3 regions of the Paenibacillus sp. ALE3 genome follow, and region 1 is predicted to be linked to each of the others. Evidence: riboswitches for the same ligand, from Rfam matches in the RefSeq annotation. Region 1 holds a riboswitch; each other region holds the start of a gene.
The links. Region 1 has a riboswitch for cobalamin ahead of ACXHJ2_RS16245 (ABC transporter substrate-binding protein). Riboswitches for the same ligand answer to the same signal wherever they lie in the genome.
Positions count from the first base shown of each region.

Region 2: it holds a riboswitch for cobalamin, as region 1 does, so the genes downstream of both, metE (5-methyltetrahydropteroyltriglutamate--homocysteine S-methyltransferase) here and ACXHJ2_RS16245 (ABC transporter substrate-binding protein) in region 1, are expected to answer to the same signal.
Region 3: it holds a riboswitch for cobalamin, as region 1 does, so the genes downstream of both, ACXHJ2_RS24900 (ABC transporter substrate-binding protein) here and ACXHJ2_RS16245 (ABC transporter substrate-binding protein) in region 1, are expected to answer to the same signal.

Region 1 covers NZ_CM134214.1:3,661,665-3,665,951, reverse strand. The annotation lists gene cbiB (adenosylcobinamide-phosphate synthase CbiB) at 1-593, shown strand, start outside; gene ACXHJ2_RS16250 (histidine phosphatase family protein) at 608-1,360, shown strand; cobalamin riboswitch at 1,457-1,670, shown strand; gene ACXHJ2_RS16245 (ABC transporter substrate-binding protein) at 1,878-2,885, shown strand; gene ACXHJ2_RS16240 (FecCD family ABC transporter permease) at 2,882-3,928, shown strand; gene ACXHJ2_RS16235 (ABC transporter ATP-binding protein) at 3,925-4,287, shown strand, end outside.
Region 2 covers NZ_CM134214.1:5,728,989-5,733,275, reverse strand. The annotation lists gene ACXHJ2_RS25795 (anaerobic ribonucleoside triphosphate reductase) at 1-480, shown strand, start outside; gene nrdG (anaerobic ribonucleoside-triphosphate reductase activating protein) at 477-974, shown strand; cobalamin riboswitch at 1,164-1,359, shown strand; gene metE (5-methyltetrahydropteroyltriglutamate--homocysteine S-methyltransferase) at 1,518-3,836, shown strand; gene ACXHJ2_RS25780 (DUF6985 domain-containing protein) at 3,925-4,287, opposite strand, start outside.
Region 3 covers NZ_CM134214.1:5,530,097-5,534,383, reverse strand. The annotation lists gene nikB (nickel ABC transporter permease) at 1-172, opposite strand, end outside; gene ACXHJ2_RS24900 (ABC transporter substrate-binding protein) at 188-1,771, opposite strand; cobalamin riboswitch at 1,991-2,194, opposite strand; gene ACXHJ2_RS24895 (hypothetical protein) at 2,960-3,775, shown strand; gene ACXHJ2_RS24890 (hypothetical protein) at 3,880-4,287, shown strand, end outside.

The DNA of each region.
Region 1 (4,287 bases):
TGATTGTCGGAAGGGATACGCAGCAGCTTGACGAGCCCGAAATTGTGCGCGGTACCGTCGAAACGGTCGCTGAAAATATCGTGGACGCCATTATTTCCCCGCTTTTTTATGCCCTGATCGGGGGAGCACCCTTGGCACTGGCATATCGTGCCGTAAACACGCTCGATTCAATGGTTGGCTACAAAAATGAAAAGTACCTGCATTTAGGCTGGGCCTCGGCACGGCTAGATGATGTAGCTAACTACATTCCGGCTCGCATGACAGCAGTTATGCTAGTGATAGCGTCGTGGTTGTATCGGCTGGATACTGCAAGAAGCTGGCGGACAATCAAGCGGGATGCCCGTCTGCATCCAAGCCCAAATAGCGGATTTCCCGAATCAGCGGTGGCAGGTGCCCTAGGGATTCGTCTCGGTGGCTATAATGTGTATCACGGCATACGCTCCTTTCGGGCATATATGGGCGAAGGGATACGACCGCTGGAGTCGAAGGATATCCGGCATACGATCCGGCTGATGTTCGCCGTATCCACTATGTTTGTAGGGTTATGTTTGATGGGAGCTGCAGGGTGTTTTGCCTTGGGATGGATGCAGTGAGGAGTGACACGATTTTGAAACAAGATACAGAAGGAAAAAGAGTGCGAGAAAGTGCACCAAGTCCGAACTCACAACAGGTTAGTAAGCCGAATGATGCTAAAGAAGATCTGCAGTGGGACATGGAGCTCGTGCTAGTTCGTCATGGCACGACCTTATGGAATAAGGAACGTCGATATCTGGGACATGCCGACTTGGGTTTACTGTCGGGAGCAGAGCAGGAGTTAAAGACTTTACAGAAAAAATTGCAGGGACATTCCTTTGCTCGAATCTATTGCAGCGACTTAATGCGATGTCGCCAGACCTTGCAGATCATTTTGCCGGAGTCAGCATTGACGTCTGAATGTTCCCTCTCTGCTAAGCCTCCTATCATGGAACCACGTCTGCGAGAACTTCACTTTGGTGAGTGGGATGGAAAAACGTATGACATGCTTAAGGATGTGGCGTTGTATCGCGCTTGGATTGATGAGCCGCAACAATTCACCCCACCTGGAGGAGAGCCTTGGATTCATTTTGTGAATCGTCTGCGTGAATTCCTCGACTCTTTGTTTGCGTGGCGCATTGCTTTGGAGGTTCAGCCAATGAAGTCGAATGCTACGCCGCCCTCTGTCTTGATTGTCACGCATGGTGGTGTAATTCGTCAGTTGGCTTGTATGCTTATGCCTGGCCATGATTTTTGGAGTCTGAATCCGAAGCCGGGAGAAGCGTTTATGATTCAGTTAAGGTTGACAGGACCGCACAATTGTATAGCAAGATTGCTTTCTCATTAGGTTAAACAAGGCGAATAAAGCGACTGTTTGGGTTGTAAGCTAACTCTTTTTAACCTATAATCATCAAGTAAAAGAACGGCTTGACTACCACTACATCAAATATCCAGCAGACGAGGTCGGCGCTATGTGAGGAACTTGCTTTCCTTTATTGCGTTGTTAAAAGGGAAGTCGGTGTGAGTCCGACACGGTCCCGCCACTGTAAATGGAAACATGCCTATTAGCCCTGTTACATGTGCCGCCAAGCATATGAAAGAATATCAGGGCTGCCTCTTCCATAAGTCAGGATACCTGCCCGTCCGCCTGTCACCATAATCCTTCGAGGAAAGGATGACGTGTTCGCAGTGACTGTCCATGCGGAAGGAAGCTGCCCGCCTGCGCACAATCTGTGCTAACGTGACCCCTGTGTCCTGAAATGAGGATGCGGGGGTTTTTGATAGGAAAAGAAGGCTGGAATGAGGAAATACGGATGATGTTCAAGTAACGCTCTTAACGATTTTTGTATGAAGGGGTGCAAATCATGGCAGGAAAGAAAATAAAGGTATGGACAACAGGTCTATTGGCGCTGATATTGGCAGTTGTACTGAGTGCATGTGGCGCGAATGGAAAAAATGTAGAAAATAAAGAGGGCCAAGCTTCTTCACAGCAGCCGGGACAGACTGTAACCGCACAAGAGCCTCCGGGCAAAACGGTTTACCCGCTAACGGTTAAGGATGCAACAGGACAGGAATTTACATTCAAAAAAGCACCGGACAAGATTGTTTCCGTCTCCCCGGCAGAAACTGAAGCGCTGTTCGCTATCGGACTGGATAAGGAAATTGTTGGTGTATCCGACTACTCTGATTACCCAGAGGCAGCTACGAAAAAGCCTAAAGTGGGCGGTATTATGAAACCGAACGAAGAGGCGATCATTGCTGCGAACCCGGAAGTTGTTTTTGCAGGAATTTCACTTAGTGAACAGGCTACGACTAAGCTGCGTGACATGGGGATTATGATTTTTAAAACAGAACCGAAAACAGTTGAAGATGTCATAGCTAACATCGAATTGTATGGGAAAATCACCGATCATCAGAAAGAAGCGAGAGCGGTGACTGACAAGATGAGAGCAGATGTAGCGGAAGTGAAAGAAGGAGTTAAAAATATCGGAAAAGGGCAGAAGCTACGGGTATACGTCGAATTTTCACCAGGCTGGACAGTGGGTAAGGGCGAATTTATGGATGAACTGATCACATTGGCGGGCGGCGAAAACGTGGGTGCCACGCAGAAGGGCTGGTACCAAATCAGTGAGGAAAATATTATAGCTGCCAACCCTGACGTGATTTTGTACAGCAAAAGTGTGAAGGATGATAAAACAGGCCAGACCCTCGGCGATATCATAAAAGCTCGCAGTGGATGGGATCAAATATCGGCTGTTCGTAACCATCGTGTATTTGCCGTGGATGATAATTTGATCAGTCGTCCGGGGCCACGCGTAACGGAAGGGCTCAAGGAAGTGGCTAAGGGCGTGTACCCTGAAATTTTCAAATGAACCGTAGACTGATCGGTTTTGGGGGGCCAGGTCTTGTCTTGCTGCTGCTGACGCTGCTACTCTGTCTTGGCATCGGCTCGGTCAGTCTTCCGGTCAGCCAGATCACAGGTATTTTGATCAACCACCTACCGTGGTTAGGTGATACGTTTACACCGGATTGGAATACATCCTCAGAGCAGATCATTTTGAAGGTCAGATTGCCACGGGTGTTACTGGGAATGTTGGTTGGAGCAGCGCTGGCGCTGGCGGGAGCCGGATTTCAGGGTGTGTTGCGTAATCCCTTGGCTGATCCGTATACCCTTGGGGTATCCTCGGGAGCTTCGGTCGGAGCAGCAGTACTGATTTATTGGGGGCTTCAATTTTCATTTGTGGGTATATGGACACTTCCGCTAGTTGCATTTATAACCGGCATGCTGACGCTGTGGATGGTGTTGACGTTGGCGCGTGAAGGTGGGAAAATTCCGACCCAAAGCCTCATTTTATCAGGTGTGGTGATGCAATTTTTTGGGGGAGCCATTGTTTCTTTTCTGGCAGCCATGTCGAAGGAAACAGTCAATGAAATATTGTACTGGACGCTGGGAAGTCTCAGTCTGCGCGGTTGGTCATATACGGGAATTCTTTTACCTTACGTGATCGTTGGGCTGGTGTTTCTATGGAACCGGGCACGGGTGCTGAATATTCTGGCTTTGGGAGAACGTCAAGCGGCTCATATGGGGGTTCATGTAGATGCGACGAAGCTATCTGTCCTAATCATATCTACCTTGCTGACAGCTGCCGCTGTCTCGGTATGTGGAGTCATTGGCTTTGTTGGACTTGTTGTGCCTCATATCATTCGTCTGATGGCAGGTCCCGATTACCGGATGATTGTTCCGTTATCTGCACTGGGTGGAGCTATTTTTATGGCTTGGGCAGATACGGCGGCTCGCACGTTGTTGGCCCCAACGGAAATTCCTCTGGGCGTTATGACGGCCTTTGTTGGGGCGCCGTTCTTCGCGTATCTCCTGTACCGGAACAAGAAGCTACGCAGGGGGGATCTGTTGTGACCAAACAAAGTGAATCACAGAAGGTGTATGATCGGGCGCTAGAGGTAGCAGGCCTGACCCGTGCTTATGGAGAGTTCCATGTGTTGAAGAATATTAGCTGGAACGTAGACGAAGGAGCTTGGTGGGGGATCATTGGTCCGAATGGGAGTGGAAAATCGACGTTGCTGCATCTGCTTTCTGGCGTAGATCAGCCGACTTCTGGAAGTGTTCATATCTATGGTAAAAAGGTCGGTAGCTACAGCAGAAAAGAGCTTTCCCAACTTGTAGCCGTACTCCAGCAGGAGGGAATTCCCCCAGTGGGATACACCGTCAGGGAAGTTATAGAAATGGGACGGTTTCCTCATCAGGACTGGCTAGGC
Region 2 (4,287 bases), 2.1 Mb from region 1:
GCCGAAGGTCTGTCGGGCAAGTTCACATTGCTGGATCAACGTGACTTCGGAGTTATTCCTGAAGTAAATGACCGGGAATATTACACGAATTCCTTTCATATTCCGGTGTATTACAAGCTTCCCGCTGCACGTAAAATCAGCTTGGAGGCTCCGTTCCATAATCTATGTAATGCGGGTGCAATTTCATACATTGAGCTGGACGGTAATGCACGGAATAACCCGGATGCATTTCTTAAAATTGTTCAGTACGCACTTCAACAGAACATCGGCTACTTTTCCATCAACCATCCGGTAGATCGTTGTACGGAATGCGGCTATGAAGGAATTATCGGGACAAGCTGTCCTCAATGCGGCACAGATGAGGAGCACACGCACTTTCAGCGTTTACGTCGGGTAACCGGATATCTGACAGGAGATTATACCGTTCGTTTTAATGCTGCCAAGCAAGCCGAAGTTCGCGACCGGGTGAAGCATAAGTGAATTTGTGCGGCTATATTCCGGAATCTCTGAATGAAGGATACGGCCTGCGCACCGTCGTATTCATTAGCGGTTGCCGCCATGCCTGTCCCGGCTGTTTTAATCCAGCTTCGTGGAACTTCCGCGCAGGGGAGCCATTCACGCCTGAGCGTCAACAGGAGGTTATCCGTGATATCATGGATAACCCGCTGTTGGACGGACTGACTCTCTGCGGGGGAGACCCTTTTTTCTCAGCAGCAGAATGCTCGCAATTTGTACGTGACTTCCGCGCGGCTTGTCCCGACCGAACCGTATGGGCCTATACAGGCTTTGTTTACGAGGATCTGCTCATGGATCCGGAACGACAGGAGCTAGCTCTTTTGTGTGACGTGATTGTAGATGGCCGTTTTGTTGAACAGCAAAAAGATCTGACCCTCCCCTTTCGGGGCAGCCGTAATCAGCGCCTGGTAGATGTCAAAGCCAGTACTCGAGCAGGTTACACCGTTTCATTGACTTAAAGGCGATGTTCTACTTAGCAAGATGCTATACAAAAGACAAGTCCCCCACGATGGGTTGGGATTGTCTTTTTTGCATATAACTAACAGATTCCACTCCAGTTTCTATTACTGTTTCTATTGCACATCCTGTGAGTTTCACTTATGATGGTGAACAAGTATACGAGTGCATAATTATTCGTCATACCTTAATCGCATAGCCTGGAAATAGGTGTCTGTTCTATTCAGATCAGACTTAAAAGGGAAGCCGGTGCAAATCCGGGACGGTCCCGCCACTGTAAACGGGGAATGTTCAGCTACTCATACACCCACTGGTCCAAAGACCGGGAAGGGATGCTGAACGTCATGATCCGCAAGTCAGGAGACCTGCCTATTTTAACAACATCGCAGTACCTACGGAAGATAGGGAGGTGTTAAGAGCAGTCGCCGTATTTTTGAATTTTAATCGCGGAGGCATTCTTTCCCCTACTCATTTTTAGCCTTGGGGACAGAATGCCTTTTTTGGTACGTAAAAATAAACTGGCTACCAGTTAGGAGGAAACCTACATGTCCATTAACGAACGATCTGCATTGTCGGGTTTGATTAGCAGTAATCTGGGTTATCCGCGTATTGGTGGGAACCGGGAATGGAAGAAAGCACTGGAGCGCTTCTGGCAGGGTAGTATTGACGAAAGCGAACTGCATAGTGAGATGAAAAGATTGCGTCTGGAGCATCTGAGCAAGCAACGTGACAAAGGGATTGATCGCATTCCTGTCGGAGACTTCTCCTATTACGATCACGTGCTGGATACATCCGTGATGTTTGGTCTCGTCCCCGAACGCTTCAACTATCGTTTTACAGGTCCAGTTCCTCTATCTGTGTATTTCGGGATCGCACGTGGGCAGAAGGGAGCTACTGCCAGTGAAATGACCAAATGGATGAATACCAATTACCACTACATCGTTCCCGAATTGGCGAACGCGGCTCCGGTGCTCACTGAAAACAAACCATTACTAGCTTATCGTGAAGCAAAGCAGGAGCTAGGCATTGAAGGTAAACCGGTTCTCATCGGTCCCTATTCATTTGTTGTTTTATCCAAAGGCTATGATCGTAAGGATCTCGCTTCTATTATACGAACCTTCCAGCCTTTATACGCCCGAGTCTTGTCAGAGCTAGCAGCAGAAGGCGTTCAATGGGTCCAAATCGATGAACCTGTCCTGACCACCTCATTCCCGGCAGAGGATCTGGAGATTATTCAGGAGGTCTATGAAGCTTTGACCCAAGCTGCACCCTCGTTGAACATCATGCTGCAAACCTACTTTGGCAGCCTGGACCATTATGAGCGTCTGACTGAACTTCCGGTACAGGGACTGGGTCTTGATTTTGTATACGATGATGGCGAAAATCTTCAGCATATATGCCAGCATGGCTTCCCTAAAGGGAAAACGCTGGGTGCTGGTGTCATTGACGGACGCAATATCTGGCGCAGCGACCTGAATGCCGTGGCTGCACTGTTGGACCAGTTAGCAGAACAGACCACTGCCGCACAGCTTATCGTACAGCCATCGTGCAGTCTGCTGCATGTGCCGGTCAGTCTGGACGCAGAGCATAAGCTGGACCAAGAACTGGTGCATGCACTAGCCTTTGCCGATGAAAAGCTGGATGAAATCGCAGGCTTGACGGCTGCACTTGGCAAGCACGATCCATCCGCACTTGCCAAGCTTGAGCAAAGTTCGGATGCGGTAGCCCGCTTCAACCGCTCCGCGGCAAGGGTACAGACAGCTGCCGATTTGGCCGACCTGCTGGCAAAAGAGCCACTGTCACGCAGCGTTCCTTTCGCCGAGCGCCGGGTGATTCAGCAAAATAGGCTGAAGTTGCCCCCACTACCTACGACGACCATCGGCAGCTTCCCGCAAACTGCTGAGGTCCGCAAGGCCCGTCTGCACTATCGCAAAGGAGAATGGTCTGCCGAGCAATATCGGACATTCATCCAACAGCAGATCAAGGAATGGATTGATATCCAAGAGGACATTGGCATAGATGTGCTTGTACATGGGGAATTTGAACGGACCGACATGGTTGAATTTTTTGGCGAAAAGCTGAAAGGCTTTGCTTTTACACAAAACGGGTGGGTGCAGTCCTACGGCTCCCGCTGTGTTAAACCGCCGATCATTTACGGAGATGTGTCGTTCGATCAACCTATGACCGTGGAAGAGACGGCATTTGCTCAGTCGTTAACCTCCAAGCCAGTTAAAGGGATGCTTACAGGCCCTGTGACCATTTTGAACTGGTCCTTTGAACGTAATGATATTCCACGCAGGCAAGTAGCTTTGCAGTTAGCTCTGGCATTACGGGCAGAGGTAGAGGCACTCGAACAAGCGGGTATTAGCATGATTCAGGTGGATGAACCCGCAATTCGTGAAGGGCTTCCGTTGAAAAAAGAACAACAGCAGGCCTATCTGGATTGGGCTGTTCAAGCCTTCCTTGTGACCACGGCCACCGCTCAGCCTGCGACCCAAATCCATACACACATGTGCTATTCCGAATTCCAGGATATGATCCAGTCCATTTCAGACATGGATGCCGACGTGATTTCTATTGAAACCTCTCGTAGCCACGGAGAACTGATTGTTAGCTTTGAGGATCAGGTTTACGACAAAGGCATCGGTCTGGGTGTATACGATATCCACAGTCCGCGCATTCCTGATGTATCAGAAATGCTAAGCATGATTCAGCGTACCTTGCGCGTACTGCCATCAGATTTGTTCTGGGTTAATCCAGACTGTGGGCTGAAAACCCGTACCAAGGAAGAATCTGTTGCCGCATTGCGGCAAATGGTACAGGCGGCTCAAGCAGCCCGTGCCGTGCTGTCTGTATCCAACTAATATTTTTACCGTATCCAATCGCGTCATCATGTCCACCATATCCTATTCCCTTTCGGTCTTTCTATTAGAGACCGGAAGGGGGTTTTATTTATTCCAAGTCATATAATGTATATGCACCTTGAATATGCTCGATTTTTATCTGCTTCAGATGTACACCTAAGCCATGCTCTCGATCCCAGGAGCAACTAAAATTCAAATATAGTTCATCCTTTTCCGATGAGTCGGAAATCAGTATAGATATAAGCTGCATTCGATCCAGCAATTGCTCTGGTCGCTCCACATAAGGCGCATATTCATTAGGGTCCTCTCCCCATGAGCTGTATGCCTTCCGATACTTTTCCACTATGTCTACATAATAATGGTGTATGGACTCCAACACTTGAGGATGGATCTCTGACGAACATGCCATATACGTCTCCCATGTCTTTTTTTGCAGCTCTGTAGGTTCTTC
Region 3 (4,287 bases), 1.9 Mb from region 1:
GTTCGTTTCGCAGCGCGGTCAGCGCCTCCCCAGAAGCAGGAACATTATGCGCGGTGAGCAAAATGAGGGCAGGGTCACCAGGGGCCAGCCTCATCAGTACAAAAGTCAGCGTGGATACAACGAATACAATGATGGGCAGCTGCGCCACACGTTCCAGTATAAAACGAATCATAGGATACGTAGCCCGTTATTCCGCAATATCAGATTGCGCTGTAATGTAGTAATACTCGATCGGATGCGGCGTAAAGCCATCTACCCCTTTTTTCACGCCAAACACATTGTCAGGGTGTACAATGAACGACTGCGGCAAGTCTGTATTGATGATATCCAGCGCTTGCAGTGTTACCGCATTACGCTGTGCGGTATCCTTTGCCAACTTCAGGCTGTGAAGAATATCCTCCAGCGGTTTGGAAGCATAACGGCTTACATTAGCTTCACTTGTAGAGGAGTAGAACATGTCCATAAAATACTGCGGTTCTCCTGTATGGGCCGTGAGCATGCTGTACATAGCAAAATCCCAATCGTTTTTGGTCAACGCCTCGTCGATATTTTCCACCTTGCGAATCTTGACCTGGATTCCCTCATTCAGCAACTGGCTCTGAATCACCTCAGCCATGACGGATAGCTCCGGACGCTGAGGGAAGGTCAGCAGCGTAACCTCGAATGGCTTGCCCTGCTTGGACCATGTGCCTTGGGCATCCTTCTGCCAGCCATCCTTCGTCAACAACTGCTCTGTCGTTCCGTTCAATGCTTTACGCTCAATCTTACCGAAGGGAAGAATACTCGGAAACGGGCTGCTTGCTTCCGTACCGAAGCCCCTCATGACGGCGCTCACAATGGATGCGCGCGGAATCAGACTGTCCACCACCTTACGGTTGGTCGCATCCTTGAACACAGGCGATTCCATGTTGTACACAATCATATGGGTACGCAAGGACGGAGCCGACAGCACTTGTAGCTTGTCGTTCTTTTTTAGTACCTCTGCGTTATCTACCGGAATATCCGTCGCTACATCCACCTCACCGGATTGTAACGCCATCAGGCGCGAATTACCGTCCGTAATGAATTCCATCGTTGCTTCAGCCAGTCGTGCCTTTTCGCCCCAATATCCGTCATAACGCTCTACGACCAAGGATTGATCCTTGTTAAAGGCTTTGATTTTAAAAGCACCTGTCATTGCAGGGTAGCTCTGCTCATCTTTCATGGATGCCACATCCAGCACGATCGTTGACGGATCAGCCAGATTGGATGCCAGCGCTGCATTCGGCTGGTTTGTCGTGATTTTCAGCGTCAGCGGGCCATTTACATCAATGGACTTCACATCCAGTAAATCCTTCGCCAGGTGACTTTTCTCGATAGAGCGCAGCAAAGATGCTTTTACGCTTGCTGCATCCATACTCTTTCCATCATGAAAAGTGACCCTATCCTGCAAGCTGAACGTCCACACGTTAGGACTGTCGTGCTTCCATTCCTTGGCTAGCCAAGCCACAGGCTCCAACTTTTCATTCAAACGAATGAGTGTCTCACCGGCACCGGAACGCATCACATCCCAGCTATTGTCTCCATGCGGATCGACGCCTGACGGTTTCCACGTATACGCCATCACCAGCTTTTTACCTGCTGGAGTCTGTTGTGCAGGCGTATTCTCACCCTTGCCTGAGCTATCCTCCGTCTTCGTGGCTGTGCCGCATCCCGAAAGAGCCATAACTGCCATCAGCAGCAGCAATCCTGTACATATGAACCATGAACGCCTATTACGATTGCCTATCATCCCACATTTCCTCCTCTATCTTGTAAAATATCGTATAAACCTAACGCAAAGCGCGAAAAAAGCATTCCCAACCACTTGACCAGCAGTCAGAAATGCTTTCATTATAAAATGTCAAAACTCACCTCAAAGCCAACTCCAAAAACATAGAAGGGATCAGATCGGTTTCAGACATTCCGTATGCAGCACGCCTAACCACCTCCCCAGCATCCCGTGGGTCTGACAGTGATGTCAAAACAGGCAGGTCTCCTGACTCCAGGCTTATCTTTCAGGCCTTCCCGGTTCCTCACAGTTCCAGTGGCTATTCTGAAAGCTCCAGCAGTACCCTGCTGATGCCTGTATACAGTGGCGGGTCCGTGTCGGAATCTACCGAACTTCCCTTTTAAGTGAACACGCTCAACAACTATCTACATCGTCTCAACAAAACCTCGTATATAGAGTTGTCCGGCTCACACCTGTTTTCTTCCTTTATTCCTTTTTATTACGAATTAGGATTATCTTATTTTGTTGCTACTGGCTTGTCAACAAATGCAGCGTAATATTTTAAATTTGAATGATACGATGAGAATCAAGGCTGTGACTATTCATTGCATGCACGCAATTCACGTGCTAAAATTAGGTATAGAGATATCTACCGTATCCGTATACTAAAAAGAGCCTTCGCCGCGCCAACGGCAAGACTCCTAGGATTTGAAAGGCTGTGGATCACCACCACGGCGCGCTGCATAACTGAATGTTAATGCGAACGAAACCCACCGTTAGGGGCCAACCTAATTACGCGGTGGGTTTTCGCTTGTTCCGAAATTTCCGACCCAGCACATCGTAGCACGATACAAGGTGACCATTTGCCTCACTCCCCTTTCGGGAAGCTGCACCGTGGTCCGAAACATCCACCACTATTCAAAATCCATAGTCTGGGTTATATTATGCCTCTTCCTACCGCTTTAGCAAATTCATCTAGTACAATATCAATTTTCTAATATTTATTCGAGGTATCCCTCCGCTTCTTATTCCTGATGGACGATCAATTCTGCTGTTATGTCATTAAATGCCGTATATATCAGACTAATGAACTTTTGCTAATGCAAATATGGCTAGTTATATTCATATATACCATTAAAAGGTTGACATAGTATGTAAGCTCATTTATGCTATCTATGGATTTACAAATTTTTCAAGGAGGCGCTTTGTATGAAAGTGAAGTTTCTACCACAAGCTTTTCTGGCTGCAACGTTACTCATTTCTTGGGGAGTCGTCAGTCCAGCAATCTCTCATGCTGAGAAAGGAGAGAAAATTCCTGACCAGATGTTGGCCGGTACAATCATCCAATATGATGAGAACAATAATATGGTTGTACTAGAAAAGGGAACCCCAGTACCTGAACCACAAAAATCTCTAGCTGCTATTGCCCCACTTACTGCTGAACAACAAATTGAGCTAGAGAAAGAAGAAGCACTTATTAAGGAAATCAAAGAAGAAGCCAAGTCACTACCGGTATATCATATTGACAACCCTGACCCCCAGCCTGGTTTAAAAGTAATTTATGATGGTGAAGGTTACATCAAAGATATTATCTTGCCTGATCAAAAGGAAAATACGATTACTACTAATAATGTCACACTTCAGGCACTACCACGCGGAACACGCAAAGCACCAGGGACTTATACATACGGAGCACATAATAATGAAATTGTCATCACTGGCACATCAAGCGGCAAGGTTCAAGGCACGGGAAGAGGAACAAACTTTACGGACTCTACAGGTGAGAATTCCAACACACTCAAAAGAGGCGATTGTGCAACGAAAGGGGCTATTGATAACCCGGAGTTTGGAACAAGAATCTCTGTAAGAAATATTGACAACAACAATGTACATGATTTCACTAAGGCCGATAATGGAAGCCTTCCAGATGCAGTCATTGATATTTGGAAAACAGGCGTACAGGATTTAGGCTTAACATGGAGCTCGTCTCTCTCATTTTCCGGAAGATATTTTTATTCGTTTTAATATCTTCAGATGAAACAAGGATAGGGCTACTGCCCTGTCCTTCCCTGTTTTATTTATCATATTTGATTTGGTAAATCTCTCATCTTTAGAAAGGATGTTTCCTTTTGAAAACAAGCACCTATCGTATTTTTATACTTTCCTTGGTTGTTCTAACTCTGTTACCTTCCTGCTCTCCAGCTTCTACTCCATCAACTCCAACCAAACAAATCCAATCAGGCAAAAAGTCAGCTCCAGTCGAACAAGGTCAATATCTATCCATGACTTATACAGAGTATGTGAATGGGAAGAACACAGATCAAGGCATGGTTATGCGAGTTATGACTTACGACTTGAGCAGTAAGAAAATGACCAAGCTGGCCGACGTACCCTATACCTCCCAATACCCACTTTCTGTGGTGTACTTACCTGATCACAAAATTTATTACTCTGCTGATGTGGATGATAAGGGAGACCAACTATTTTCATACGATTTAAATTCAAAAAAAACCGAACAATTATCCAATAATTTATTT